DNA from 4 places in the Streptosporangium brasiliense genome. Region 4 is predicted to be linked to each of the others. Evidence: riboswitches for the same ligand, from Rfam matches in the RefSeq annotation. Region 4 holds a riboswitch; each other region holds the start of a gene.
What was found. A riboswitch is a leader RNA that binds a small molecule or an ion and turns the genes downstream of it on or off. The one in region 4 is predicted to bind cyclic di-AMP.
Positions count from the first base shown of each region.

Region 1: it holds a riboswitch for cyclic di-AMP, as region 4 does, so the genes downstream of both, J2S55_RS25155 (hypothetical protein) here and J2S55_RS23665 (C40 family peptidase) in region 4, are expected to answer to the same signal.
Region 2: it holds a riboswitch for cyclic di-AMP, as region 4 does, so the genes downstream of both, J2S55_RS18185 (C40 family peptidase) here and J2S55_RS23665 (C40 family peptidase) in region 4, are expected to answer to the same signal.
Region 3: it holds a riboswitch for cyclic di-AMP, as region 4 does, so the genes downstream of both, J2S55_RS26840 (coiled-coil domain-containing protein) here and J2S55_RS23665 (C40 family peptidase) in region 4, are expected to answer to the same signal.

Region 1 is NZ_JAUSRB010000002.1:3,583,631-3,587,833, reverse strand. Features, by position in the region: gene J2S55_RS25175 (DUF4388 domain-containing protein) at 1-110, shown strand, start outside; gene J2S55_RS25170 (roadblock/LC7 domain-containing protein) at 220-633, shown strand; gene J2S55_RS25165 (hypothetical protein) at 645-1,016, shown strand; gene J2S55_RS25160 (alpha/beta fold hydrolase) at 1,064-1,924, opposite strand; gene J2S55_RS25155 (hypothetical protein) at 2,096-2,689, opposite strand; cyclic di-AMP (ydaO/yuaA leader) riboswitch at 2,928-3,077, opposite strand; gene J2S55_RS25150 (ATP-binding protein) at 3,755-4,203, shown strand, end outside.
Region 2 is NZ_JAUSRB010000002.1:2,032,380-2,036,582, reverse strand. Features, by position in the region: gene J2S55_RS18195 (RDD family protein) at 1-65, opposite strand, end outside; gene J2S55_RS18190 (amino-acid N-acetyltransferase) at 307-957, opposite strand; cyclic di-AMP (ydaO/yuaA leader) riboswitch at 1,296-1,446, shown strand; gene J2S55_RS18185 (C40 family peptidase) at 1,539-2,501, shown strand; gene J2S55_RS18180 (LuxR C-terminal-related transcriptional regulator) at 2,698-2,898, opposite strand; gene J2S55_RS18175 (TetR/AcrR family transcriptional regulator) at 3,115-3,732, shown strand; gene lysX (bifunctional lysylphosphatidylglycerol synthetase/lysine--tRNA ligase LysX) at 4,132-4,203, opposite strand, start outside.
Region 3 is NZ_JAUSRB010000002.1:3,948,525-3,952,727, forward strand. Features, by position in the region: gene J2S55_RS26835 (fibronectin type III domain-containing protein) at 1-681, opposite strand, end outside; gene J2S55_RS26840 (coiled-coil domain-containing protein) at 1,416-2,387, opposite strand; cyclic di-AMP (ydaO/yuaA leader) riboswitch at 2,429-2,564, opposite strand; gene galT (galactose-1-phosphate uridylyltransferase) at 2,636-3,715, opposite strand; gene J2S55_RS26850 (DeoR/GlpR family DNA-binding transcription regulator) at 3,712-4,203, opposite strand, start outside.
Region 4 is NZ_JAUSRB010000002.1:3,266,705-3,270,907, forward strand. Features, by position in the region: gene serA (phosphoglycerate dehydrogenase) at 1-1,013, shown strand, start outside; gene J2S55_RS23660 (hypothetical protein) at 1,326-1,448, shown strand; gene J2S55_RS23665 (C40 family peptidase) at 1,512-2,156, opposite strand; cyclic di-AMP (ydaO/yuaA leader) riboswitch at 2,144-2,371, opposite strand; gene J2S55_RS23670 (3-isopropylmalate dehydrogenase) at 2,540-3,586, shown strand; gene J2S55_RS23675 (branched-chain amino acid aminotransferase) at 3,760-4,203, shown strand, end outside.

The DNA.
Region 1 (4,203 bases), 320 kb from region 4:
AGCCGGCGGGCGCGGCGCGGCCGGCCACGCCGCTCCCCCGGACGACGGGCGACCCCACCGACGTGAACCTGCTCATCCGGCTCAGAGACGCATTGGAGGCACTCACTTGACCCCCTCCCCGCCCCGCAGGACGGGACATCCACGCCGCAGGTGCTCGGTGAGCTTGTTCCGATGCCTATAAGGCTGCGGACGCTGAAGCTGATCGGAAGGAGGACGCCCGTGGAAGCGCGTGACGAGGTGCGCCGGGAGGCGGCGCTGCTACGTGACGAGATACGCCGGGAGATGGCGCTGCTGCGGGAGCGCATGACGGACGTGAACGGAAGCATCGCGTGCAGCGTGGACGGCCTGACGATAGCCAGCGATCTCAACGGCGACGTCGAGCAGATCGGCGCGCTGTCGTCGGCGATGCTGGCCCTCAGCCGCCGGATGACGGACATGGCCGGCAAGGGCGCCTTCGAGGAGACGTTGATCTCGGGCACCAACGGCTACGCGGCCTTCTACGCCGCGGGCCCAGAAATCGTCCTCACAGTTCTCGCCCGCCCGGGGACCAATCTCGGGCTGCTGCGACTGGAGGGCCGCAAGACGGCGGCGAACCTGGCCGCCATCACGTCCCGCATATCGATATCCCAGTGATCGGAGAAGACATGGGCAACATGGACATCTCTCTCAAGGAGATGATGGCGATCGACGGTGCCCTCGGCGCGGTGGTCGTGGACTACAACAGCGGCATGGCCCTCGGCGCCCTCGGCGGCTCCAAGGACCTGGACCTCCAGATCGCCGCGGCCGGCAACACCGAGGTCGTCAAGGCCAAGATGCGGACCATGGAGTCGCTGGGCCTCAAGGACGGCATCGAGGACATCCTCATCACGCTCAGCGGCCAGTACCACGTGATCCGCCCGGTCAGCGGCCGGGGCGGCAAGGGGCTCTTCCTCTATCTGGCGCTGGACCGCAGCCGGGCCAACCTGGCGCTCGCGCGGCACAACATGCGCGGCATCGAGGAGAAGCTCGAAATCTGATCCTCCGGTACGGCTTGCGCCCCGGGAGGCGCGGGCCGTACCGGAGCTCAACGCTCGGCGGCGGAGGTGAGCTCGTCGATCGCGGCGACGAACTCGGGCCAGAGCGGGCGCGGCAGGTCGTGGCCCATGCCGGGAAAGGTGATCAGCCTGGCCCCGGGGACCGCCTCGGCCGTGGCGACCCCGCCGGGCAGCGGCACGAGCTGGTCGTCCTCGCCGTGCATCACGAGGGTGGGCACCGTGATGTTCTTCAGCAGCGGCGCGCGGTCACCGGAGGCGATGATCCCGGCGAGCTGCCTGGCCGTCCCCGCCGGGTCGTAGCAGCGGTCGTAGCTCAGCCCGGCCAGCCGGGCGATCCGCTCGCGGTCGAGCGGGTAGCCCGGCGAGCCGATGACCTCCCAGGTCAGCAGCGACTGCCGGATGGCCGCCTCGCGGTCGAGCGAGACGGGCGCCATGAGCGCCGCCATCGCGGCCTCGGTGGGCGGGGCGGCGTGCACGCTGGGGGTGGACATGATGGAGGTGAGGCTGCGCACCCGGTGCGGGGAGCGGATCGCCAGCGTCTGGGCGATCATGCCGCCCATCGAGGCGCCGACCACGTGGGCGGACTCCCACCCGAGCGCGTCGAGCAGCCCGGCGGCGTCGTCGGCCATGTCGCCCAGCAGGTAGGGGGGCTGCCCGTCGCCGCCGAAGGCGGGCACGGCGGCGCCGTGGAGGTGGGTGGACTCCCCGGCGTCCCGGTTGTCGAAGCGGACCACGTGGTGCCCGCGGTCGGCGAGCAGCTCGCAGAGCCCCTCGTCCCAGTGGATGCGCTGGGCGCCGAGCCCCATGATCATAAGGAGCGGGCGGCCTCCGGGCGCGCCGAAGGTGTCGTAGGCGAGCTCGATGCCGTTCGCCCGGGCGCGCCGGGTCATGGCGCTCCCGCCGCACCGGTCACACCGGATGCCATGCTGGTCATGCCGGACAGAATGTCATTCTGTGGAAATGAGAGCAAGAGCGGACGCCCGGTGTGGGCGTCCGCTCCTGTCTTCGCGGGAGGCGAGCTTCTGCGGGGGCGAGTCTCGCTGGGGAGGCGAGCCTCGGGGTTACTTGTTGACCACCTGCGGCGGGGTGGCCGGGTTGTTGTCGATCCGGCCCCACGCGCCCGCGGAGAACGGCACGGGCTGGTTCTTCTTGCCCGGGCCGCTGCCCCACTTGGTGATGACGTAGTCGACCTTGATGTGGCCCATGCCACCGTTGCCGTCCACACCGAGCGTGTCGGAGTTGAACGTGCCGCCGGTCAGGTCGGCGAAGGTCTTGGCGTCGAGGTCGATCATGACACCGCTGCTGGAGGGCACGCCGGGGCCGCGGTCGCCGACGAAGAACTTGGCCTTCTTGCCCTTGTAGACGACGTAACCCTCGGTCATCAGCGGCCAGCTCGGGCTGGCGATCATGCCCTTCTGCATCGGCTTGCCGCTTGCGGGCAGGCCGGTGTCCCCGGCGCGGCCGGAGGAGTCGTCCCAGAAGTAGGAGGCCTTGGTCGAGCCCTTCAGGAGGACGACCTCGGAGCCGGAGCCGGAGCCGGAGCCGGGGGTGGAGGCGCCGGTGTCGGCCGCTGCGGGGAGAGCCGAGACGACGGCCGAGGAGGTCAGGACACTCGCACCGAGGAGGGCGGCGGCCACGAAACGGTTCTTACGCATACCAAGGGAGAAACGCATGAGGTAAAAAGACTCTTTCGCGAGGGAACGGGGAGGCGCGTGCGCCGTGAAGAGGCGCAGGCGGATACGCGCTCACAGGACAGAAGAGGCGTAGCAAGCTGTGCTGGCGCTACGCGGAGCGCGGCGGGGGGCCGCGTTCGGACGCGGCGAGGAAGTCTTAGAGGGCCGGCACCAACGGGGTGGACGCCGGCGGCAAGAGGGCGTGGTGCCCCATGTGGTGATCTCCTCTCCATCTCGTCTACCGGGTTAGCTGACGGATTCGGGCGGTGGAGTTGCCCTACCGCCGCACGTTCGCGGCGGATTCACCCCAAGAAGTGGGTCCCCGGTTCCCGTGACCCTGAGGGCCTCCGGGATTCGACGTCGGCCGGCCGCTCCTTCTATTGAAGGGCAGGTCGCCAACCGATCACGAATAGGACACTACCCCCCATTCAGGGGCAAAGCAAAACAAAACCCATGGAAACCCCAGAAGATCTACCTCAACAGCCAAGAAAAGGCCATTGGTCAAGCCTTGACCGTGCCTACCGGGAACGCCGACCCCATTGGAACTGTTAGGAGAGTTACTTAACGGCTTATCGGTGATCAAGCCGTTGAGCTGGGGATACACCCCTTCTCCCGGCTGAATGCGGCCCCTCGGCGGACAGGGGCGGGATCTCCCTCGCCATGGCCGCGGCCGGCGTGCCGGCCCTTTATCGGCGGCCCTCATTACCTCCGCACACGCCTATGAGTCGATGAAAACACCCATCAGCCGGGCCTGTGCCCGCTCCCCGGAAGATCCAGGAATGCCCGTCCCCATCCCGGGCAAAGCCGCGGTCATGGCATCCATCCGCCGCAGGACCGGGACGAGGTCGGCACCGCCGACGCCGGCGGCGGGAAAAGGCCACCGGTCCCAGCCCGGTCAACGGCTCCCACACCCACCGTCCACGGGCTTCTCCCAACCTCCGGGCTCCCGGCGTCCCGGCGGATCCGGCGGGCGGCCCGGGTCCGCCGTCCGGGTGAGCGCCGCCCGGGACCCGCGGCCGTAGGCGATGCCGACAGTAATGTGGGCCCGTGCTGATCGCCCTCGGTTGCGCGGTGCTCCTCACGGTCCTTTACGCACTGGCGGTGTACGGCACGGCCGGGCCGGCGGCGATCGGAGCGGTCGCCGCCGCGCCGGCCGTCACCCTCGTGGCCGTCATGCACGGCGGGAGTCTCCAGGACTCCGTCGGAGCGGGAGGGCTCACGGCGGGCGGCGCCGCGATGGCGTGGGCCACCGGGCGTTCCCACCGCCGCCGCAGGGCCGACCGTGCGGCGCTCGCCGCCTACCGGGCCGCCGCCGAGGCCGTGCCCCGGCTGGCTGCCATCACCGAACGCGACCGCCTCGCCGCCGAACTCCACGACGTGGCCGCCCACCGGCTCACCGGGATCGTGGTCGCCTCGGCCGCCGCCCTCCGCCTCGACGACCCGGTCCGCGCCGCCGAGGCCGTCACCCACGCCGCCGACGCGGGCCGCCAGGCCGT
Region 2 (4,203 bases), 1.2 Mb from region 4:
GGCTGGGTCTGCCCCGGACCGGTATGCGGCTGTGAGGCATCCGATCGATATCCCACAATTGTCACGTCGGGATCATGTTCGCCAGGGGCTCGACCCGCATTGTGCTGTCCGTACTCCGGCTGTCCCGACGGTGTGCGATCGCGGTCGGGATCATCCTGATACGGCGGCTGTCCGGTGCTCACCGCGTCACCTCACTACTTCGACGGCGCATGTGGCCATATGTGAGGCTCACATGCTTGCTGCAGCACAAGGTATCGAGATAGGTATCAACAGTCATCTTTCTGATCGGTAACCGTCAAGGTCACGTCAGCCCTGATCGCGCGTCAGATGGAGCAGCATCCGGGTGTTTCCCAAGGTGTTCGGCTTGACGTGCTCAAGATCGAGGAACTCGGCGACACCCTCGTCATATGAGGCGAGAAGTTCGGCGTAGACCTCCGGGGAGACGGGCGTGCCCTGAATCTCGCGGAAACCGTGCCGGGCGAAGAACTCGACCTCGAAGGTGAGGCAGAAGACCCTGCGGAGCCCGAGTCCGCCGGCGGTGCGGATCAGCTCGGAGACGATCTTGTGACCGATGCCCAGCCCCCGGCAGGCGGGGTCGACGGCGAGGGTGCGGATCTCGGCGAGGTCCTCCCAGAGGACGTGGAGCGCCCCGCAGCCCACGACCGCGCCGGCCCGCTCGGCCACCCAGAATTCCTGGATGTCCTCGTACAGGGTGACCGTGGCCTTCTCCAGGAGGCGCGGGCCGGCTCCTCCGTAGGTGTCGACGAGCCGCCGGATGGCGCGCACGTCCGGCGTGCGGGCACGCCGTACCGTGACCGCGGCCGCGTCCGGAGCGGCCTCCGACCGGCCCAGCGGCCCCTGCCCCGCGTCCACGCCCGCGGCGTCGGCCTCCGGCCGCCCCACGGTCCCGGCGCCGTCCGCGGCCGGGGTGGAGGAATGCTGCGCAACCTGCTCCATGACCGATCAGCGTACGTCCTCGGCGCGCTCGAATTACGGCTCACCCTTAACTCGTGACCCGTAGCCACCAGATGACCCTCAGTAGTTGATTCATGACGCTGGGCTGAAGGTGTGAACGGAGGAGCGGAACTCGCCTTTCACATGGTCATGGAGCTGCGGAGACCTCCGACCGAGCCGCCCCGGCGCCTCATAGAACCAGCTTGGAGCGCATGTCGATCATGAAGTCGCGTGATCTTCTCGTGACATTTCAGTTGTGAAAGCTCTACCGAGTTTGTAGTTCTGGTTGAGCATGAACCTCCAATTGCACTAATGTCCGTGCTCGATGTCAGCGATGTTAAAGCGCTGAACCGCCGAATCCCCGGACCCGGGGAACCGGGGACCCACCCTTTAGTCCCCCGGGGTGAATCCGAGGTGGCACCAGCACCCTCGGTAGGGCTGCCTCCGGCCCGAACCCGTCAGCTAACCCGGTAGGCGGCCGAGAGAGGAGCCTGTTGGTGAAGCGCACGCGTGACCGTGGGAGAGAGCGCGCGGGCAGACATGCCCGCCGTCGAGAACACGCCTCACGTGGACTCACCCGCCGCATGACGGTCATCGGACTGGCGTTCGCCTCCCTGACCCTCGGCACCCCTCTGGTCTCGGCCACCGCCGACCCGCAGCCCGGTCTCCAGGAGCTCGCCAAACAGGTCGAGAAGCTGCACACCGAGATCGAAACGCTCACCGAGCAGTACAACGGCGGGCGGGTCAAGCTCAAGCAGGCGCAGCGCGCCGCCGCGAGCGCCAAGAAGACCCTCGCCGTCAGCGAGTCCGAGCTGGCGGCCCGGCGCACCAAGGCCAGCCTCCTGGCGCAGAGCAACTACATGTCGGGGGGCCTGGGCTCGACCCTCGCCTTCACCCAGTCCGCCGACCCCGACACCTTCCTCGACCTGGCGACCACGAGCTACGCCCTCCAGCAGCAGCAGAACGAGGAGGTCGCCCAGGTCGCCCAGGCGATCAAGGCCGCCGAGCGGGCGCAGGCCGGCGCCAAGGCCCGCACCGCCGAGGTCAAGGACCTCCTGTCCGACATCGGCGCCAAGCGCACCAAGATCGAGCGGCTCGTCACCAGGGTCGAGAGCGACCTCTTCAGCGAGGTGCGCAGCCGGGCCAAGACCACCCGGGGCAACCGGGTGAAGATCAGCGTGCCGGTCGTCGGCAGCGGCAAGGCCGCCGAAGCCGCCCGCTGGGCACTCAGCCAGCAGCTCAAGCCGTATGTCTGGGGCGCCGAGGGGCCCAACTCCTTCGACTGCTCCGGCCTGGTCATGTGGGCCTACCAGAAGGTCGGCATCAGCCTGCCGCACTACACCGGCGACCAGTGGACCGCGGGCACCCACATCTCCAAGGAGCAGCTCCGCCCGGGCGACCTGGTCTTCTTCTACAGCGACCTGCACCACGTCGGGATCTACATCGGCGCCGGCCTGATGGTCCACGCCCCCCAGACCGGTGACGTCATCCACATCGCCTCGATCGAGAACCGGCCCTTCGCCGGAGGCGTCCGGGTCGCGGACTGAGCCGCCGGGCCTGAGGCCGCGGCGGCCGGGGTCTCTGGGATCCCTTGCCGAGGCCGGATCCCTGACCTAGGCCGGATCCCTGACTGGGGCCGCGGCCGCGATCCCCTTGCCGAGGTCACGGGTCGGGCTGCGGGCTGCGGGCCGTGGGTTCCTGCCGAGGCCGCGGGCCGGGCGGCGGGCCGACCCTCCGCAGGAGCTAGATCAGACGGCGGCGGGCGGCCCAGGCCACGGCCTCGATCGCCGTGGCGACACCGATACGGTCGCAGATCCCACGGAGTCTGCGCCGGACGGTCCGGCCACTGATGTCGAGACGACGCCCCACCCGGTCCACGGTGACGCCCTTGGCAAGTTCTGCCAGGAGCACGAGATCTTCGTCACTTAGACCGATCTCGCCCATGCCCAGGAGGCTTTCGCCGCGACGGGAATCCACTTCGGGATATGCCATCTAGAGTCGCTCCCCCCGCACTGAACTCAGGCGTGAGTATGTTGGAATCAAGGCCGCCCGTCAGGAACGGTAAACGCCTTGTTCAAAGGTCGTCAAGCTCCGATCTCCATAGGGGCGACGGACGCTATTGACATAGCGTCCGCTACGTGAAGTACTCATGATATGTCAGTGCCTTTGCGGTTAAGTCGCAGCCAAGCCAAGGCGCGCACCCGCAAGCGCCTGCTGACCGCCGCGGGCGAAGTCTTCGCAGAACAAGGTTTCGCCGGGGCCTCGGTCGACGAGATCGCCTCCAGGGCGGGCCACACGGTCGGTGCCGTCTACTCACATTTCACCGGAAAAGATGACCTCTTCCTCGCACTCTTCGACGAGCACGCCGCCCACCCCCTTGACGGCGTCGGGGAAATCCCCTCCCAATGTGAGGACGACGAGACCGCCTTTGCGGCATTCGGCGACTATCTGGCCGGGGTGGCCGATCGACACACGGCCTGGAGCACGCTGGAAATGGAGTTTCTGCGCTATGCGCTGACCCGGCCGGAATTACTCGACCGTCTGGCCGCCCGCTGGTGGGCCCCCCGTACGGCTGTCGCCCGCCTGGTGGCCCCGCGCTGCGCGGCACACGACCCGGCCGCCGTGGCGACCGCGATCATCGGGCTCTTCGAAGGGCTCGTCACGCAACGCCGCGTCGACCGCGCCGCGGTGCCGTCCGAGCTGTTCGCCGAGGCGCTGCGCTGGCTCATGGCCGGGCTGGCCCGCACTCCCGGAAGAGCGAGGGCGGACACACCGTGAGAGCGGCCGTGAGAGCCCAGGAGCCGACTGCGGTGAGGTCCAGGTGCCAGGCGGTGAAAACCCGGAAGCCGGCGGCGGTGAACGGCTGAGAGCCGGCGAACGTGAGAACCGGCGAACGTGGAAGCCGGCGAACGTGAGGACCGGGAGCTGAGAGCCCGGGAGCCGGGACTCCTCGCGACGGCGCCGGGCCGGGCCGACCGAGCCGGGCCCGGCGGGCGAGAGCCGGAGCCGGGGTCCGGTGGGCGAGACCCGAGGCCCGGCGTACGAGACCCAGAGCCCAGTGCGAGACCCGAGCCCGGCGTACGAAATCGGGACCCGCGTGCGAGACCTGGGACCCGCGTACGAGACCCAGGACCGGCGGCGGGGGAGCCCCGCCGCCGGCCCCGGTCTCCGGAAGGCTCAGCCCGCCGGCTTGACCAGCGGGAACAGGATCGTCTCGCGGATGTTCTTGCCGGTGAAGGCCATGACGAG
Region 3 (4,203 bases), 680 kb from region 4:
GACGGTGACTTTCCCGTCGCCCTCCCACCCCAGGCCGGTCATGGCCCCGATCGGGTCGGCGACCGTGAAACCCGCGCACATCTCCGGGCCGGGCACGGTGGCCGTGTGATCATAGAGCGTCACGCAGACGGTGTTCCGTCCAGGATTGGCGATCGGCACCATCAGGTCGAAGCCATGGCGGTCGCCTGTCCCCCAATGTGCGACATCGGGCCGATAGGCGTCAGCGGTGGTCCACCAGGACGATGTCCTGTTGTAGACCAGCACCTGGCTGGGCGCGGTGGCCGAGGCGTCGTCCATGGCCCAGCCGACGACTTTCACCTGGTTTCCCCACCCCGGCTGGTGCTCGACCCTCTCCAGCTCGCCGTACGGAGCCGATGCGAGGGTCAGGGACGGGGCTCTGCCCTCGACGAGCTTGCGCACTCGGGCGGGCCGCTTGAACCCCTCGGGTGGCGCGGCGGTGATGTGCAGGTCCACCAGGCCGTCCGGTGACCCCTTCCGCTTCTCCTCCGCCTTCTCCCTCCGCTTCTCCCGCTCCGTCCCCTTTCCGTCGGGCGGCGCCGCCTGGGCGGACGGCGCTGCCCGCGCACCGGCATGCACGACAGTGGCCGTGGACACCAGGAGCAGCGGGATCAGCAGTACAGCCGCGAGTCCGTGGATCTTTCTCCGGAACAACCTGTCCATCCTTCATCCCTTCATCGGGGCGATCTCTGACAGGGAGCCGATCCGCCGTGCCGGGCACGGATGGCTGCGCTCCGCGGCCGTGCAACCGGCTTGGGTCCCCCTCACCACGCACCCCTCAAGCAGCTCCGCCAAGGCCGATCGATCAGGGGCCGATTGTCGCGGCACGCACTGGAAACCGACTGGAGGCCACTGGGACCGCCGGAAAGCCTGTCCGGGCGGCGCTGCCGGCCATGTGACAGCGCGTGCGCTCCAGCAGCGCCGTCCGCACTCTGGGGAGGCTGCCTGGGGTGTCCAGCGACTTCAGGACAGCCGGGGACACAACCCGACAGAGCGTCTGGGAGAGAAGAAGGTAGATACATGGAGGCGTCGCAGGAAGTGCTCAACGAGCACTACTCGCCCCAAGTCGCTGCAAGTCGCCGTGTGGGATACGCCCACAAGCCGGCTGTCCGGGAACAGTCGGGCGCCCCGGCCTGCGCCCGCGCGGCATCGTCCACGCGCGTGGGCAGGTCAAGCCGCTCGGCGGCAAGCAGGAGCGCGTCCTCGCTCCGCCGAGGGGCGGCAAGCCGCGTGACGTCCCGCTTCCGGAAGTGTCGCGCTGCGGCTCGCCGCCCGCATCAAGGTCGCCGCGTGTCCGTCAGGACCGTCGCCACAGCGGCGCAGGCGCAGGCGCAGGTCAGGTCAGGTCAGGTCAGGACAGGACAGGACAGGACGGGACGGGACAGGGCAGCAGGACGCTAGTACATCGAGATGTGCGTGTGGTCGAAGTGGTTGGCGGTGACGCCGCCGCGGTCGGACATGGGACGCCAGCCGGAGCCGGAGTTGATGCGCTGGCGCCAGATCACGTATTTGACGCCGAGGCTGGCCCTGTTCTTGACGGCCCAGGCGGCGATCTCGTCGCCGAGCTTGACGTGGGCGGCCGAGGGCATCGAACCGCCGGTGCTCATCATGAAGTCGCAGGCGCGGCCGAGCGGGTGTTCGCCGCCGTCGTTCACGGCCCGGTAGCAGCCGACCGTGTAGGGCAGGGCGAAGCGCTTCTCGATGGCCTCGCGCATGATCCGGGTGCGGTCGGTGATGTTGTCGGCGCCCGTGGGCAGTTGGGGCGCCCAACTGCCGTCGGCCCGGCGGCCGGAGCCCGTGGGGACGAGCGCGTCGAGTTTCTTCTCGATGGCGTCGATCAGCTTCTCGGCCTCCTTGCGCTGGGTGGCCACCGCCGCGGCCTCCTGGCCGATCTGCTCGGTGAGCCCGGCCGCCTTCTCCGCCGCCTGTTTCTTCAGGTCCCGGCTCTGGGCGAAGCCCTGCAGGTAGGCGCTCTGCTGGGCGGTGAGCTGCTGCATGATCGCGGCGCCGCCCATGTCGACGTTGGTGGAGAACAGCAGGGACGGCAGGTCGCCGGTGCTGCTCTGGTAGCGGAGCTGGGCGATGGAGTCGACCTGCTTGTCGGCCTCCTGGTAGGCGGTCTCGGCCTTGCGCAGGTCCGCCTTGGCGACCACCTCCGCGGCCTGGGCCTTCCTGAGGGACTCGCGCTTGGCGGCGTAGGTCTCGATGAGCGTGTCGACCCGCTTGTTCAGGTCGGCCAGTTCGGCGCGGAGCTGGGACTCCTTGGGTTTGGGGGCCGCGCTGCCCGCGGTCTTGGGCTTGGGGGCCGCGCTGCCCGCGGTCGCCGTGCCGGAGGTGAACGCGAGGACCGAAACCACGGAAATGGTCAAGGCCGCATGGCGACGGAACGTGGGGGATAGAGCCGCCACGACTCTCCTCTCCATCCGCCTACCGGGTTAGCTGACGGGTTCGGGCTGGAGGAAGCCCTTCCACCGAAGTGGTTCACCCCAAGTGCGGTGGTTCCCCGGCTCCCGGGCGACGCGCCCGGAATTAGGCATTTCGGACATCAGGTCCGATGTGTGAGGATAGTAGTGGTAAACCCCAGGTAACGCGACCCCAATCTGAGACTAATAAGTGATCATCCTGTGACAACTTCTCGCAAAAGGCGCGCCGCCTCCTCGGGAAGGACGTCGTTCACGAAAGCCCCCATGGCCGACTCCGACCCGGCGAGATACTTCAGCTTGTTCGGCGCCCGCCGGATGCTGAACAGCTCCAGGTGCGCATAGGAGAGGTCGCGCCCGACGTTCACCGGCGCCTGGTGCCAGGCCGCGACGTACGGCATGACCACGCCGTACAGCCCGTCCAGGCGGCGCAGCACCTCCGTGTAGAGCGGACCGAACGCCGCGCGCTCGGCGGGCTCCAGCGCGCCCAGGTCGGGGACCTGGCGGTGCGGGTAGAGGTGGACCTCCACGGGCCAGCGCGCCGCGGCGGGGACGAAGGCCGTCCAGTGCTCGTTCGAGGCGACCACGCGGATCCCGGCCTCCCGCTCGGCGGCCAGCACGTCGGCGAACAGGTTGCGGCCGGTCCGCTCCCGGTGGCGTCCGGCCGCGGCGAGGGAGAGCTTGGTGCGCGGGGTCACGTAGGGGTAGGCGTAGATCTGGCCGTGGGGGTGGGCCAGGGTGATCCCGATCTCCGCCCCCCGGTTCTCGAAGCAGAACACCTGCTCCACGCCCGGCATCGCCGACAGCTCCGCCGTACGGTCGATCCACGCCTCCATGACCAGCTCGACCTGGTCGGCCGAGAGCGCGGAGAAGGAGGAGTCGTGATCGGAGGTGAAGCAGACCACCTCGCACCGCCCGGCCCCCGGACGGACCTCGCTCAACCCTCCGACCTGGTGGTATTCGCCGATCTGGGAGGAGAAGGAGGGGAAGCGGTTCTCGAAGACGACCACGTCGTAGGAGGCTGAGGGGACCTCGGTCAGGTGGCCGGGGGTCGACGGGCACAGCGGGCACTCGCTCGCCGGGGGGAGGAAGGTGCGGCCCTGGCGGTGCCCGGCCACCGCGATCCACTCCTCGGTGAGCGGGTCGTAGCGCAGCTCGGAGGCCGCGGGGCGGGGCGGCAGGTCCCGCTGGTCGATCGCACCGCGGTCGGCACTGTCCTGCCGGTCGAAGTAGAACAGTTCCCGGCCGTCGGCCAGGTGGGTGATGGTGCGCTTCATCGGCTCAGCGCCTCGCTCTCCTGCTGCGGCTCGGTGATGATCAGCTCGCGCACCTGGGCGGTGAGCTCGTCGCGGGCTTCCTCCGGCAGGCCGGAGTCGGTGATCACCACATGGGCCTGGGCCAGCTCGGCGATCGTGCTGATCCCCACCGTCCCCCACTTGGTGTGGTCGGCGAGCACCACCAGGCGGTGCGCGGAGGCGACCAGCTCGCGATTGGTCTCCGCCTCCAGCAGGTTGGGCGTGGTGAACCCGGCGCGGGCGCTCATCCCGTGCACGCCGAGGAACAGGGTGTCCACATGGAGCCCGCGGATCGCCGCCACGGCCACCGGCCCGACCAGCGCGTCGGAGGGGGTGCGGACGCCGCCGGTCAGCACGACGGTGCGGTCCGGGCGGGGGGAGCGGTGGAAGACGTCGGCGATCCGGATCGAGTTGGTGATCACCGTCAGGTCGGGCACGTCGACCACGGAACCGGCCAGTGTCCAGGTCGT
Region 4 (4,203 bases):
TGCGCGAGGCCGACTTCATCACCGTGCACCTGCCCAAGTCCAAGGAGACCATCGGGCTCATCGGTGACAAGGAGCTCCACACGGTCAAGCCGTCGGTGCGCCTGATCAACGTCGCCCGCGGCGGCATCATCGACGAGAACGCGCTCTACTCGGCGATCAAGGAAGGCCGCGTCGCCGGCGCCGGCATCGACGTCTTCCCCAAGGAGCCGGTCACCGACAGCCCGCTGTTCGAGCTGGACCAGGTCGTCGTCACCCCGCACCTGGGCGCCTCCACCCACGAGGCCCAGGAGAAGGCCGGCACCCAGGTCGCGCGCAGCGTGAAGCTCGCCCTCGCCGGGGAGTTCGTGCCGGACGCGGTCAACGTCCAGGGCGGCGTCGTCGCCGAGGACGTCAAGCCGGGCCTGCCGCTGGCCGAGAAGCTCGGCCGGGTCTTCACCGCCCTCGCGGGCGAGGTCGCCACCAGGCTCGACGTCGAGGTCCGCGGTGAGATCGCCTCCCAGGACGTCCGCGTGCTGGAGCTGGCGGCGCTCAAGGGCATCTTCACCGACGTGGTCGAAGACTCGGTCACCTACGTCAACGCCCCGCTCCTGGCCAAGGACCGCGGCGTGACCGTCGAGCTGGTCACCAGCTCCGAGAGCCCCGACTGGCGCAACGTCGTCACCGTCCGCGGCGTGCTGGCCGACGGCCGCACGGTCTCGGTCTCGGGCACCCTGTCGGGCCCGCGTCAGATCACCAAGATCGTCGAGGTCAACGGCTACCAGATGGAGATCGAGCCGACCGACCACCTGTCGTTCTTCACCTACACCGACCGCCCCGGCATCGTCGGCGTCGTCGGCCGCATCCTCGGCGACCACAGCATCAACATCGCCTCGATGCAGGTGGCCCGGGACGCGAAGGGCGGCAAGGCCCTCATCGCGCTGACCGTCGACTCCGCCATCCCGGCCGACGTGCTCGACGTGATCGGCGCCGAGATCGGCGCCGACAGCGGCCGCTCGGTCGACCTGGCCGACTAGCGCGTACGGCGACGGCTGCCGTCCCCGGGAAGCCGGGGGCGGCAGCCGTTGTGCGTCTCAGCATGTGAGAAGTGTGTACGGAGTGCGGGACGGTGTCCGTACGGGCAGGTAACCTGGCAGGAAATGCGCCAGGTTCTCGCACTCATTACCTGCCGCGGCGGGGCCTGACAGGGCAGGCCGGCAGCCCGCCGCGGTGTGGCGGCGCACGCCGGCCCCGCGCCGCCGGTCCGCGATCCGGACCCGCGGCACTCAGGCCCGGTCCGATCCGTGACCGGAGTCCGGACCATCTCTCCCTGCCCGCATGCGACCGAGATGAGAATCGCCATGTACGACATGTATCCCTGGAACCGTCCCGAAGACGCCGAAGACGAGGCCGCCGACGCGCTCCAGACCGCCCTGGACCGCCGCGACAACGGGGGCGCTCCCACCCGCTAGCCGGGTAGGGCTCTCATTCCGACCCGCGGGGCGCCGGTCCGGGTGACCGGCGCCCTCCGGGGATCAGGGGGTGGCCTGGAGCATCGTGGGGGCGGGCTGGGCCGCGAGCTTGGCCTGTTCGGCGGCGAGCTTGACGCCCGTGCGGTCGGGGCGGACGCCGCCGACGAACGTGCTGCGACGCCAGGAGTTGAGCTTCTCCTCCTTGACCACGTCGCCGGTCTGCGGGGCGTGGACCATGTAACCCGGCTTGGTGATCATGCCGACGTGCCCGAGATTGTGGAAGAAGACGAGGTCGCCGGGCTTGAGGTTCTTCCAGGAGACCTTCTTGGAGAACGCCGCGTACTGGGCGGCGGCCACGCGGGGCAGCTTGATCCCGGCGGCGCCGTAGGCGCGGAGCATCAGGCCGGAGCAGTCGAAGCCGCCGTTGCCGGTGCCGCCCCAGACGTAGGGCGTGCCGCGCTTGGACATGGCCCACTTCACGGCCTTCTTCCAGGCGGGCACGGGAGCATCCTTGGTGATGATCTCCTTGAGCTTGGGCCCGGTGAGCGGCGCGGTGGCGGTGACGGGGGCGGGGGCGGGGGCCTTGGGAGAGTCGGCCTTGGGGGAGTCGGCCAGCGCGAGAGACGGGGTCGCGAGCACGGCGGTGCCGGCGACGAGCAGGGACAGGACGCGGGGGCGAATCTTGCCGGACAGGATGGTTCCTTCCATAGGGCCGGCCGGGTTAGCTGTCGGGCTCGGGCGTGGAGGCCGCCCTACGGCGCGCGAAGCGCTGATTCGCCCCAAGGGATCCGTGAAGGCGGCTCAGGACATGGCTCCGCCAGGCGAAGCGCGGAGTCCTGGGCGGCCGTGGGTCCCGGAAGTGGTTCCCCGGCTCCGCGCAGGCCGAAGGGGGGACGGCCCGGCGGATTAGGCATCGGTTCGAATGCAGAGGACCATAACGAAACTTAACGAAAGGGTCAATACGTCGCAAAAGCGGACAAAGGGATCACAGGGGTCGAGACTGCTGTGGATCATGAGGTCCCGTACGCGCGAAAATGTCCGATGGGTGAGATCGGTGTTCGATTACCGAGACGGACCGGTAAGGTGCCTGCATGGATTCGCGCAACATTCGTCTGGCAGTCATCCCCGGGGACGGGATCGGAGTCGAGGTCGTCACCGAGGGCCTGAAGGTGCTCGAAGCGGTCGGCACGAAGGTGGAGACCGTCACCTACGATCTCGGCGCCAAGCGCTACCACCGGACCGGTGAGACCCTTCCCGACGCGGTCCTGGACGAGCTGCGCGGATACGACGCGATCCTGCTCGGCGCGATCGGCGACCCCAGCGTGCCGCCGGGCATCCTGGAGCGCGACCTGCTGCTCAGGCTCCGCTTCGAGCTCGACCACTACGTCAACCTCCGTCCGGTCAAGCTCTTCCCCGGCGTCGAGACCCCGCTGGGCAAGGCCCGCCCCGAGGACATCGACATGGTCGTCGTCCGTGAGGGCACCGAGAGCCTCTACGCGGGCGCGGGCGGCGTGCTGCGCCGCGGCACCCCGCACGAGGTCGCCACCCAGGAGTCGCTGAACACCGCCTTCGGCGTCGAGCGCGTCGTCCGCTACGCCTTCGACAAGGCGCTCGCCCGTCCCCGCAAGAAGCTGACGCTGGTCCACAAGACCAACGTGCTCACCTACGCCGGTGACCTCTGGGCCCGCACGTTCGACCGGGTCGGCCTGGAATACCCCGACGTCCAGACCGACTACTGCCACGTCGACGCGGCCTCGATGTTCTTCGTCACCCAGCCGGAGCGGTTCGACGTGATCGTCACCGACAACCTCTTCGGCGACATCATCACCGACATCGGCGCCGCCGTCGCCGGCGGCATCGGCCTGGCGGCCAGCGGCAACATCAACCCCGACCGGACCGCGCCGAGCATGTTCGAGCCGGTCCACGGCAGCGCCCCCGACATCGCGGGCCAGGGCAAGGCCGACCCGACCGCCACGATCCTGTCGGTCGCCATGCTCCTGGACCACCTCGGGCTGGCCGACGAGGCCGCCAAGGTCGAGCAGGCCGTCGCCGACGACCTGGTCGAGCGGCTCACCGGCTGGACCGGCCGGACCACTCACGAGATCGGTGACGACATCACCGCCCGAGTAGCCGGCTGACAGAGCCGCCTCCCCCACCCAGACGCGTCTGGCGGCTCACAGAAGCTGCCAGGCGCGTCTTCGTTTTATCCCGGCAGTGCCGGTTTTCGACACAGATGCAGTAGTTTCCCGTTACCTGGGTCCACCGCAGAATGGACCCAAGGGCAGACCGCCTCAAGAGAAGGATCTCCGCCATGACCACCGCTCAGAAGCTCAGCTTCGACGTGCAGCTCTCCGACCACGCTCGCACCGCAGCCGAGCGTGAGCAGGTACTGGCGAGCCCCGGGTTCGGGCAGGCATTCACCGATCACATGATCTCGATCGACTACACCGAGGGGGAGGGCTGGCACGACGCGCGGCTCACGCCGTACGGCCCGCTGAGCCTGGACCCGGCGACCGCGGTCTTCCACTACGCCCAGGAGCTCTTCGAGGGCCTGAAGGCCTACCGTCAGGAGAGCGGCGCGATCGCGTCCTTCCGGCCCTACGCCAACGCCGCCCGCTTCAACCAGTCGGCGGTGCGGATGGCCATGCCGGAGCTGCCCGAGGAGGCGTTCGTCGAGTCGCTGGAGCTCCTCGTCCAGACCGATCGCGAGTGGGTCCCCACCACCCCGGGGCACAGCCTCTACCTGCGCCCCTTC